One region of the Saccharothrix mutabilis subsp. mutabilis genome, then DNA from elsewhere that is predicted to be linked to it. Evidence: riboswitches for the same ligand, from Rfam matches in the RefSeq annotation. Region 1 holds a riboswitch; the other holds the start of a gene.
The links. Region 1 has a riboswitch for cobalamin ahead of ABD126_RS00690 (ribonucleoside-diphosphate reductase subunit alpha). Riboswitches for the same ligand answer to the same signal wherever they lie in the genome.
Positions count from the first base shown of each region.

Region 2: another riboswitch for cobalamin. It lies ahead of ABD126_RS35760 (CbtB-domain containing protein); the one in region 1 lies ahead of ABD126_RS00690 (ribonucleoside-diphosphate reductase subunit alpha).

Region 1 covers NZ_BAAABU010000001.1:145,475-150,435, reverse strand. Annotated here, with positions in the region: gene ABD126_RS00705 (helix-turn-helix domain-containing protein) at 1-783, shown strand, start outside; gene ABD126_RS00700 (DUF397 domain-containing protein) at 780-962, shown strand; gene ABD126_RS00695 (DnaJ family domain-containing protein) at 949-1,347, opposite strand; cobalamin riboswitch at 1,923-2,125, shown strand; gene ABD126_RS00690 (ribonucleoside-diphosphate reductase subunit alpha) at 2,323-4,452, shown strand; gene ABD126_RS00685 (ribonucleotide-diphosphate reductase subunit beta) at 4,449-4,961, shown strand, end outside.
Region 2 covers NZ_BAAABU010000030.1:79,308-84,268, reverse strand. Annotated here, with positions in the region: gene ABD126_RS35775 (GNAT family N-acetyltransferase) at 1-667, shown strand, start outside; gene ABD126_RS35770 (LysE family translocator) at 696-1,304, opposite strand; gene ABD126_RS35765 ((2Fe-2S)-binding protein) at 1,324-1,986, shown strand; cobalamin riboswitch at 2,291-2,466, shown strand; gene ABD126_RS35760 (CbtB-domain containing protein) at 2,498-2,683, shown strand; gene ABD126_RS35755 (CbtA family protein) at 2,695-3,447, shown strand; gene ABD126_RS35750 (HAD family hydrolase) at 3,522-4,187, opposite strand; gene metH (methionine synthase) at 4,213-4,961, opposite strand, start outside.

The sequences.
Region 1 (4,961 bases):
TTGCGTGAAGCGGCGAACGTCAGCCAGGAGCACGCCGCCAAGGTGCTGGAGTGCTCACCGGCCAAGGTCCGGCGCATCGAGGTCGGCGACGTGGCCGTCCGGCAGGCCGAGCTGACCCTGCTGCTGGACCACTACGGTGCCACGCGCCAGGCCCGCGAGCCCATCGAGGAACTCGCGCGGGAAGCGCGGAAACGCCGTCCCCGCACGAACTTCGGCACCGTCCTGCCCGGTTTCTTCCGCAGGTTCCACGCCCTGGAGCAACTCGCGACGGAAGTCCTGCGCTACCAAGCGGAACTGGTCCCCGGCCCGCTCCAGACCGCCGACTACGCCCGCGCCGTGCTCACCGCCCACCCGGGCCGTCCGGCCGAGGAGGTCGAGCGCCTGGTCGAGGCCCGGTTGTCCCGCCTGGACCGCGTCACCGACGGCGAGCAGCGACTCCACGCCGTGCTGCACGAAGCCGCCCTGCGGGCCACGGTCGGCACCCCGGACACCATGCGTGCGCAACTCCGCCACCTGCGGAAGCTGTCCGGCCTGCCGAACGTGACCCTCCAGGTCCTCCCGCTGGACGCGCCCGCCCACGCCCTGACCGGCTACCCGTTCGTCCTGCTGCGGATCCCCGACAGCGACCCGGTCGTGTACCTGGAGGCCCTGACCACCGCGACGACCGTCGAGAATCCCGCGCACGTGGCGAGTTACGAGGAGGCGTTCGACGCGCTCCGCCAGGCGGCCCTGCCCCCGACCCGGAGCGTCACCCTGTTGAACGCCTTGGAGAAGTCCCGGTGAGCGGCCGGGTCGCGTGGCGCAAGTCGAGCCGCAGCGGCGGCACCGGCGGTGATTGCGTGGAACTGGCCCACACCCGGTCCGCGGTCCTCGTCCGCGACTCCAAGAACCCGGACGGCCCGAAGCTGGTCTTCACTCCCGCGCATTTCGCGGGTTTCCTCAACGCGCTCAGGAACGGCTGAGCCGCCACTCGCGCACGACGTGCTCGACGTCGAACGGCATCATGTTCAGCGGCGGGCCGGACAGCGGCTTGCGGATCGCCTCGGTGATGCGGGCGTTGATCTCGCCGAGGATCCGCCGCACCTCGTCCTCGGTGCCCGCCGCCCCCGCCGCCGCACGCGCTTCGGCCGCTTCCTTGCGGAGTTGCAGGGTCGGGGGCAGCATCGTGCCTTCTTCGCGGCGGACCTTGTCCTTGACCCACCAGAGTTCGTCGTGCGGCTCGGAGAGGCCGGCGAGCGGCTTGCCGGCGCCGGGGAGGTCGTCGAACTCGCCCTTGTCCTGAGCTTCGCGAATCTGCCGCTCCACCCACGTCTCGAACCCGACCCCGGCGGGCTTGCGCTGAGTCATACCCACGACGGTACCCGCGACCACCCACGCCCGGCCGCCTCCACGACGGTGCCGGCGGGGGTCGATGCGGCAGGGGGCACGAGCGGGGAGCGGCTGGCATCGGTGGTGGCCGGACGGCCAGGCCGGGCGGGCGGTGCGGCGAGGGCGGTGCGGCGAGGGTGGGCGTGGCGGCCGGGCGGGCGTGGCGGCGAGGCCGCGCGGCGAGGCGACACAACGGGCCGGCGCGGCGGGCTGGCGGGGCCGCGCGGGCGGCCGGCGGCGGGCGGCGGGCGGCCGGCGGCGGGGCTGCGCGTGGGGCGGCGGGGCGGGGCGGGCTGCCGGGTGGGCGGTGGTGGGGCCGGGCGATGCTGGGGCATGGGTGCGGGGTTGGGGTGAGGTGGGGGCGTTGCGCGTTGTTCGGCGCGTTCCGAAGGTCCCCCTGCCGTGCCCGCCCGCTCCATATCACGGGACGTGCGGAGGGCGGAGTGGTTCCCGATCCTGCATGTCACTCGATCGGGTACACCCACCTCCCTTACCAGATTCGATCATACCAACACACCACCTGGGGCCCATTCCCGCCACCCGGCACAACATGTAGTGTCCAGCGCGCTGGTGGTTCACCGTCCTACCCGGTGAGGCAAGAGGGAACCCGGTGTGAGTCCGGGACTGCCCCGCAGCGGTGAGCGGGAACGACCGCCGTCAGACGAGCACTGGGTCCAACGGGCCTGGGAAGCGACGGCCAGTAGGTGTGTGCACGGTGCCCGCGAGTCCGAAGACCTGCCACCCGTGCGCGCGCCGGACCTCGGCGTGCGGTCTGGTCCTGCTCACGAGGAGAGAGCCTTGACCGTTGTCGACGCGCGGCCGTTGGACGGCCTGCGTCTTGAGTTGGCGCGACTCGCCGCCGACCTGCCCGATGTTCGCACCGACCGGGTCCTCCGGTTGGTTGAAGCCGGGGCAGGAGCCGAACAGCAAGAGCAAGAGCCAGAGCAAGAGCGAGTGGCTCGGGAGTTGGCGGTCAGGGGCGCTGCTGCCCTGACGGCCACTGATCCGCAGTACTCCAAGCTCGCCGCGCGGCTGCTGGCCGGGACCATCCGGGCCGAAGTCGGAGACCATCGACGCTTCTCCGCGAGTGTGGAGCTGGGATCCCGACTGGGGCTGCTGTCGGAACGGCTGGCCGGGTTCGTCGCTCGGCACGCCGACGCCCTGGACGACACGATCGACGAAGCCGCCACGGACCGGTTCGAGTACTTCGGGCTCAAGACCGTCTACGACCGCTACCTGTTGCGCCACCCCGAAAAGCGCACGGTCATCGAAACGCCCCAGCACTTCTTCCTGCGCGTCGCCTGCGGGCTGTCGGAGACCGTCGAGGAGGCGCGGGAGCTGTACGCCCTGCTCTCCCGCCTCGACTACCTGCCCAGCTCCCCCACCCTCTTCAACGCCGGCACCCGCCACCCGCAGTTGTCGTCGTGCTTCCTGCTCGACTCGCCCCGCGACGAGCTCGACTCGATCTACCACCGCTACGCCGAGGTCGCGCGGCTGTCCAAGTTCTCCGGGGGCATCGGCGTCTCGTGGACCCGCGTCCGGTCCCGGGGCTCGCTCATCCGCGGCACCAACGGCCGTTCCAACGGCATCGTGCCGTGGCTGCGCACCCTGGACGCCTCGGTCGCCGCGGTCAACCAGGGCGGCCGGCGCAAGGGCGCTGCCTGCGTCTACCTCGAACCCTGGCACGCCGACGTCGAGGAGTTCCTCGAACTGCGCGACAACACCGGCGACGAAGCGCAGCGCACCCACAACCTCAACCTGGCCCTGTGGGTGCCCGACGAGTTCATGCGGCGCGTCGAGGCCGACGACCCCTGGTCGCTGTTCGACCCCAAGGACGTCCCGCACCTGACCGACCTCTGGGGCGCGGACTTCGACGCCGCCTACCAGCGGGCCGAACGGCAGGGCCTGGCCAAGCGCACCCTGCCCGCCCGCGCCCTGTACGGCCGCATGATGCGCACCCTCGCCCAGACCGGCAACGGCTGGCTGACCTTCAAGGACACCGCGAACCGCACGTCCAACCAGACCGCGGTCCCCGGCAACGTCATCCACCTGTCCAACCTGTGCACCGAGATCCTGGAGGTCACCGGCGACGACGAGACCGCCGTGTGCAACCTCGGCTCGGTCAACCTGGCCCGCCACACCACCCCCGACGGCATGGACTGGGACCGGCTGCGGGCGACCGTCCGCACGGCCGTGAAGTTCCTCGACCGCACGATCGACCTCACCTACTACCCCACCCCGGCGGCGGGCGGCGGCAACCGGCGCTGGCGGCCGATCGGCCTGGGCGTGATGGGCCTCGCGGACGTGTTCTTCCAGCACGGACTCGCCTTCGACGCGCCGGAAGCGCTGGAACTGTCCACCGGGATCGCCGAAGAGATCGCGCTGACGGCGTTCGAGACCTCGGCGGACCTGGCCGAGCGGCACGGTCCGCACCCCGAGTTCGGCGCCACGAGGGCCGCGCGCGGCGTGCTGCACCTCGACCACTTCCCGCACGCCGACCCGCGGCAGCCCGAGCGCTGGCGGCGACTGCGCGAGAAGATCGCCCGGCACGGCCTGCGCAACTCGCTGGTCGTGGCCATCGCGCCCACCGCCACCATCGCGTCCATCGCGGGCTGCTCGGAGTGCATCGAGCCGGTGGTCTCCACGCTGTTCAAGCGCGAGACCCTGTCCGGCGAGTTCCTCCAGGTCAACCCGTACCTGGTGCGCGACCTCAAGGCCCTGGGCCGCTGGGACCAGGCCACCCGCGACGCCATCAAGCGGGCCGACGGCTCGGTCCAGGGCCTGGACCTGCCGGCCGACCTCAAGGCCCGCTACCGGACCGCGTGGGAACTGCCGCAGAAGGCGTTGATCGACCTCGCCGCCGCGCGCACCCCGTACGTCGACCAGGGGCAGTCGCTGAACCTGTTCTCGGCCTCCCCCACCATCGGCAAGCTGTCCTCGATGTACGCCTACGCCTGGCGCGCCGGTCTCAAGACCACCTACTACCTGCGCTCCCGGCCCGCGACCCGCATCAACCAGACCACCGTCGCGGCCAAGTCGACGTGCGACCTGGAGAACCCCGAGACCTGCGAGGCCTGCCAGTGACGCTCCTCGACCCCGGCATGGACCTGACCCTGCGCCCCATGCGCTACCCGGACTTCTACGAGCAGTACCGGGCCGCCATCCGCAACACGTGGACGGTCGAGGAGGTGGACCTCGCCGCCGACGTCGCCGACCTGGCCCGCCTCACCCCCGCCGAGCACCACCTGGTGCACCGGCTGGTCGCGTTCTTCGCCACCGGCGACTCGATCGTGGCCAACAACCTGGTGCTCAACCTCTACCAGCACGTCAACGCGCCCGAGGCCCGCCTCTACCTCTCGCGCCAGCTGTTCGAGGAGGCCGTCCACGTCCAGTTCTACCTGACCCTGCTGGACACCTACCTGCCCGACCACGACGAGCGGGCGCGGGCGTTCGCCGCGATCGAGCACATCCCGTCGATCCGCGCCAAGGGCGAGTTCTGCTTCAAGTGGATCGACTCGATCAACGGCCTGGCCGAGCTGCGCACCCGCGCCGACCGCCGGGCGTTCCTGCTCAACCTGATCTGCTTCGCCGCG
Region 2 (4,961 bases), on a different contig from region 1:
GGCGCGGGCGGACCTGTCGATGCCGCACTCGCCCGGCCTGTGGCGGTGGCTGATCGCGCGCGACGGCAGCACGCAGTGGCTGGTGGAACGGGACGGCGTGCCGGTCGGCACCGGCCGCTCCACGCCGCCGGACGAGGGCGTGCGCCTGGCCGAGGTCGCGGCGACCGAGGCCGGCGCGGTGCGCGCGCTGTTGGCGCACACCGGTGCGACGACGGCGAACGAGCGTCCGGGCACGGTCGCGGGCGAGGCGCTGGAACCGTTCCTGGGTCCCGCGCCGGAGGAGGCGAACTCGTACTACGTGCGCGTCCCCGACCCGGTGGCGTTGCTGGACCACCTGCGTCCGGTGTTCGGGCGGCGGCTGGCCAAGTCGTCGTTCGCCGACGCGGAGGGCGAGGCGGTGGTGTCGTTCTACCGCTCCCACGTGCGCCTGCCGTACCAGGCGGGCGAGGTGGGTGCGGTGGTCGCGGGCAGCACCATGCAGGCGCCGGGTGTGGTGGGCGGGTGCGGCGTGGCGCCGGACATGCTGGCGTCGCTGCTCTTCGGCCCGCACGGGTTGCGTGGCCTCACCGCACGTCAGCCGGACGTCTACCCCGGTCCGAACGCGGACCTGATGCAGACCCTGTTCCCGCCGGTCCGCTCCGACCTCATGACCTTCTACATGCCCTGATCGACACCCGGTCCCGCGTTCGGGTCGGTCAGGTGCCGTAGCCGGCGAACTCGACACCCAGCGCCACGCCCGCCAACGCGAGCAGCACGCCCGCGCAGGTCAGGGCGCGCCGGTAACCGGTGTCGCCCAACCGGCGCCGGCCGCGCGCGACCAGGACCGCGATGACCACCTTGCCGCCGATCAACATCAGGTAGAAGCCGACCAGCAGGGCCACCGCCGCGCCCGCCGACGCCCGCCACGTGGTGATCGTCAGCGGTCCGAGGGCGGTGGCCCAGGCGACCCACGGGTGCGGGCTGAGGAGGTTCACCAGCACGGCGCGGCGCAGGGCGTCACCGCCGGCCTCGCCGGAACCGTCGAGGGTGGCGGTCCGGGCCTCGCGCACCGTCCGCACCCCGCTCCACACCACGAACACCGCGCCCACGACCCCGAGCACGCCCAACGCCCGCGCCGGGAGGCGGTCGAGCACGAGAACGGTCACGCCGACCACCACCGCGTCCGAGAGCAGGGGCGCACAGGCCGCCAACGCGCCCGCCCGCCATCCCGACCGCAGCGCCGACGTCACGACCAGCACCAACAGCGGACCGGGGCTGATGCTCGCCGCCAAGCCGAAGGTGAGTCCGAGCCCCAGTGCGTCCACGGGCGGCAGACTAGGACACGTGTCCGACTTCGCCGCCGTGCTGTCCACCCTGCGCCGGGTCCGCGGTCTCAGCCCGTTCTTCGCCCTGGACCTGGGCCGTCCCAGCGACGACTGGCTCCCCGGCGCCGACCTGCTCGACGGTCCCGCGCTCCCCCGCACCCTCGACGCCATCGCCGAGCGCTACCGGACGGGCGAGCGGCGGGTGGCGGCATCGCTGTTCTTCCTGAGCTACACCGCGCGCCTGCTCTGCCCGACCGCCGCCGCCCACGCCGTCGAGGGAGTCGCGCCCGACATCCGCCCCGGCAACCTGTGGTGGCACTACGGCCCGGACGGGCTGCGGGTGCGGATCGACCGAGCCGACCCGGGCGTGGGCATCGCGGAGTCGCTGGAACCGGTGGTCGAGGCGGTGCGAGCGGTCGTGCCGGTGGCGCGCGGGCTGCTGTGGGGCAACGCGGCCTCCTCGATCGCCGGCGCGCTGAAAACGGTCGCCCGCAGCGGCACCGCGCCGGCGGAACACTGCGTGGCGGTAGGCGAACACCTGCTCTCCGAACCACCGCTCAAGGGCACGGGCGACTTCATCCCGTTCCCCGGCGAAGTGGCCTTCCGCCGCCGGAGCTGCTGCCTGTACTACCGCCTGGACGGCGGCGGAACCTGCGGCGACTGCCCCCTCCCCACCCGCTGAGCGCGACGCACGCGGCCCACCCGGCGCACGGCTGGCTGGGCGTGGGCTGCCCACTCGGCGAACGCGGCCCAACCGGCGCGCGCGGCCCCGCCGGGCGCAAGCGGCCCACCCGCGAACTGCCAACTCACCCGGCCGGCCAGCGCCGCCCCGGCCGACCAGCGCCCCTTCCGCCCGCCCCAAGCCGCGAGCGGCCCGTTCGCGCCTGCCCCGAACGCCACGCCTAGCCGCTGTGGCGCACCGGGCGTTGCGGACGTGAGGTGAATGACAACTCGTCTGGTCGGTTGTGCCGGGACGGAGTGGACCTTTACGGTTCCAGCGCCGCAGTGGACGGGAAGCCGGTGGGAATCCGGCGCGGTCCTCGCCACTGTGACCGGGGAGCCAACCCGCCGAGAACGTCACTGGTCGCACGGTGCGGCTGGGAAGACGCGGGGACGGTGTCGATCCGGGAGTCAGGAGACCGGCTGCGGCGCGAAGTGTTGTTGACCTTCCACGAGGTATGGAGGAGGCCGTCATGACGAGCCCCGCGCACCACCTTTCCCTTCCCATCCCCCGGTGGGCCTACGCCGTCGCGCTGGTCGCGCTGATGGTGACCTGGCTCGTCCTGCAGGAGAACGGCATCGCGCTCGGCCACGCCGCCGAGTCGCTGCACGAGTTCTTCCACGACGGGCGCCACGCGCTCGGCGTCCCGTGCCACTAGGCAACCGACCGATGACCACGTACAAGGGCGTGCTGCTGCGCGGGATCGGCGCGGGCGGCATCGCCGGACTCCTGGCGGGACTCGTCGGGCTCGTCGTCGTGGAGGTGCCCATCCGGGCGGCGTTGGCCGTCGAGGAGGCGCGTGCCGCCGCGGAACCCGCGGCGGAAGCAGGACACGACCACGGTGAGCTGTTCGGTCGTGGCACCCAACTGGTCGGCGGCGTGCTGGCCGCGGTGATCGTCGGCTTGGCGATCGGCGCGCTGTTCGCCACCGCCTACGCTGGCGCCCGCCGCTGGTTGGTCCACCGCCCGCCGTTCACGCGGAGCGTCACCCTGGCCGCGGCGGCGTTCGGCGCGGCGGCGCTGCTGCCCGCGGTGAAGTACCCGGCCAACCCGCCGGCGGTGGGCAACCCGGACACGGTGGACTACCGGACGGTGCTCTACCTGGGCGTCATCGCGGCCGGCCTGGCGGTCGTCTACGGGGCGAGCTTCCTGGCGTCCCGCCTGACCCACCTGGCCGCCCCGGTCCGCTCGACGGTGGTCGCCCTGGCGGCGATCGCCGGCGTGGTGGTGGTCCTGCTGGCCTTCCCCGCGCCGCCGGACGCGATCCCGGCGGACATGCCCAGCGACGTCCTGTGGGACTTCCGCCTCGCGTCACTGGCGGAGACGGCCACCCTCTGGCTCGGCCTGGGCGTGGTGTTCGGCCTGCTGATCGACCCGTCGGTCCGCAAAGCCACGGCGAAGTCCCCGGCCCTGGCGGCCTGAGCGGAACGGCTCCGGGCGGGTGCGGGATGCCGCACCCGCCCAGGGTCGGAACTGTCAGGCCCGGCTCGGAGGGGTCAGACCCGGCCGGGCAGCGAGGCCAACAGCTCCAGGTCCACGTCCACCAGGGAGTCGCGGAAGATCCGCCGCTCCCCCGCCGGCACGGGCACGTCGCACGGCACGACCAGGACCGTGCAACCCGCCGCCACCGCCGAAGCGACACCGGTCGGCGAGTCCTCGATCGCCACACAACGCTCAGCGTCGACGCCGAGCATGCGTGCTGCCTTCAGGTACGGGTCCGGTAGGGGCTTGTTGCGGCCCTCCACCTCGTCGCCGCACACGGTCACGTCGAACAGCTCGCGGCCGATCGTGTCCAGCGCGACCTCGGTCAAACCGCGTTCCGTTGACGTCACCAGCGCCATCGGCACGCCGGAAGCACGCACCGCGCGCAGAGCGTCCCGCGCACCCGGTCGCCACGGCAGACCGGCCCGGAACAGCTCCTCGGTGCGCCGCAGGACCCACGCCGCCCCGTCGGCCGTCTCCTCCGGCGTCGGCACCACGCCGACCTCGGCGAACAGCAACGCCATGGTCGTCGGCACGTTCGACCCGACCATCGCCTGCCGGGTCGCCAACGACAGCGACCCGCCCAGCTTCTCGGCGAACTCGTAGAGCGGGACGTCCCACAGCTTCTCCGAGTCCAGCAGGGTGCCGTCCATGTCCCACAGCACGGCCTCGACGGTCATGCCGCCCCTCTCCACAGGTACGCCTTCACGCGTTGAAGTACTTCGCCTCGGGGTGGTGCGCCACGAACGCGTCGGTCGACTGCTCCGGGTGCAGTTGCAGCTCCTCGGACAGCTCGACCCCGATCCGCCCCGGTTCCAGCAGGTCCACGACCTTGACCCGGTCCTCCATGTTCGGGCACGCGCCGTAGCCCAGCGAGTAGCGGGCGCCGCGGTAGCCGAGCTTGAAGAACTCCTCCACGTCCGCGGGGTCCTCCGCCGCGACCGACCCGCCGTCGGGCCAGCGCAGCTCCTCGCGGATGCGGCGGTGCCAGTACTCGGCCAGCGCCTCGGTGAGCTGGACGCCCAGGCCGTGCACCTCCAGGTACTCGCGGTAGGAGTCCTTGGCGAAGAGCTCGGCAGCGTAGTCGGCGATCGGCCGGCCCATCGTGACCAGGTGGAACGCGATCACGTCCACCTCGCCCGCCGAGCGTGGCCGCCAGAAGTCCGCCAGGCACAGCCGCCGGTCGCGCTTCTGGCGCGGGAAGGTGAACCGGGCGCGTTCCGGGGCGTCGAGCGACGGCTCGGCCAGCACCACCAGGTCGTCGCCCTCCGACACGCACGGGAAGTAGCCGTAGACGACGGCCGCGTGCGCCAGCACGCCCTCGGTGGCCAGCCGGTCCAGCCAGTAGCGCAGGCGCGGCCGGCCCTCGGACTCCACCAGTTCCTCGTAGGTGGGGCCACCGCCGCGCGCGCCGCGCAGGCCCCACTGCCCCATGAACGTGGCCCGCTCGTCCA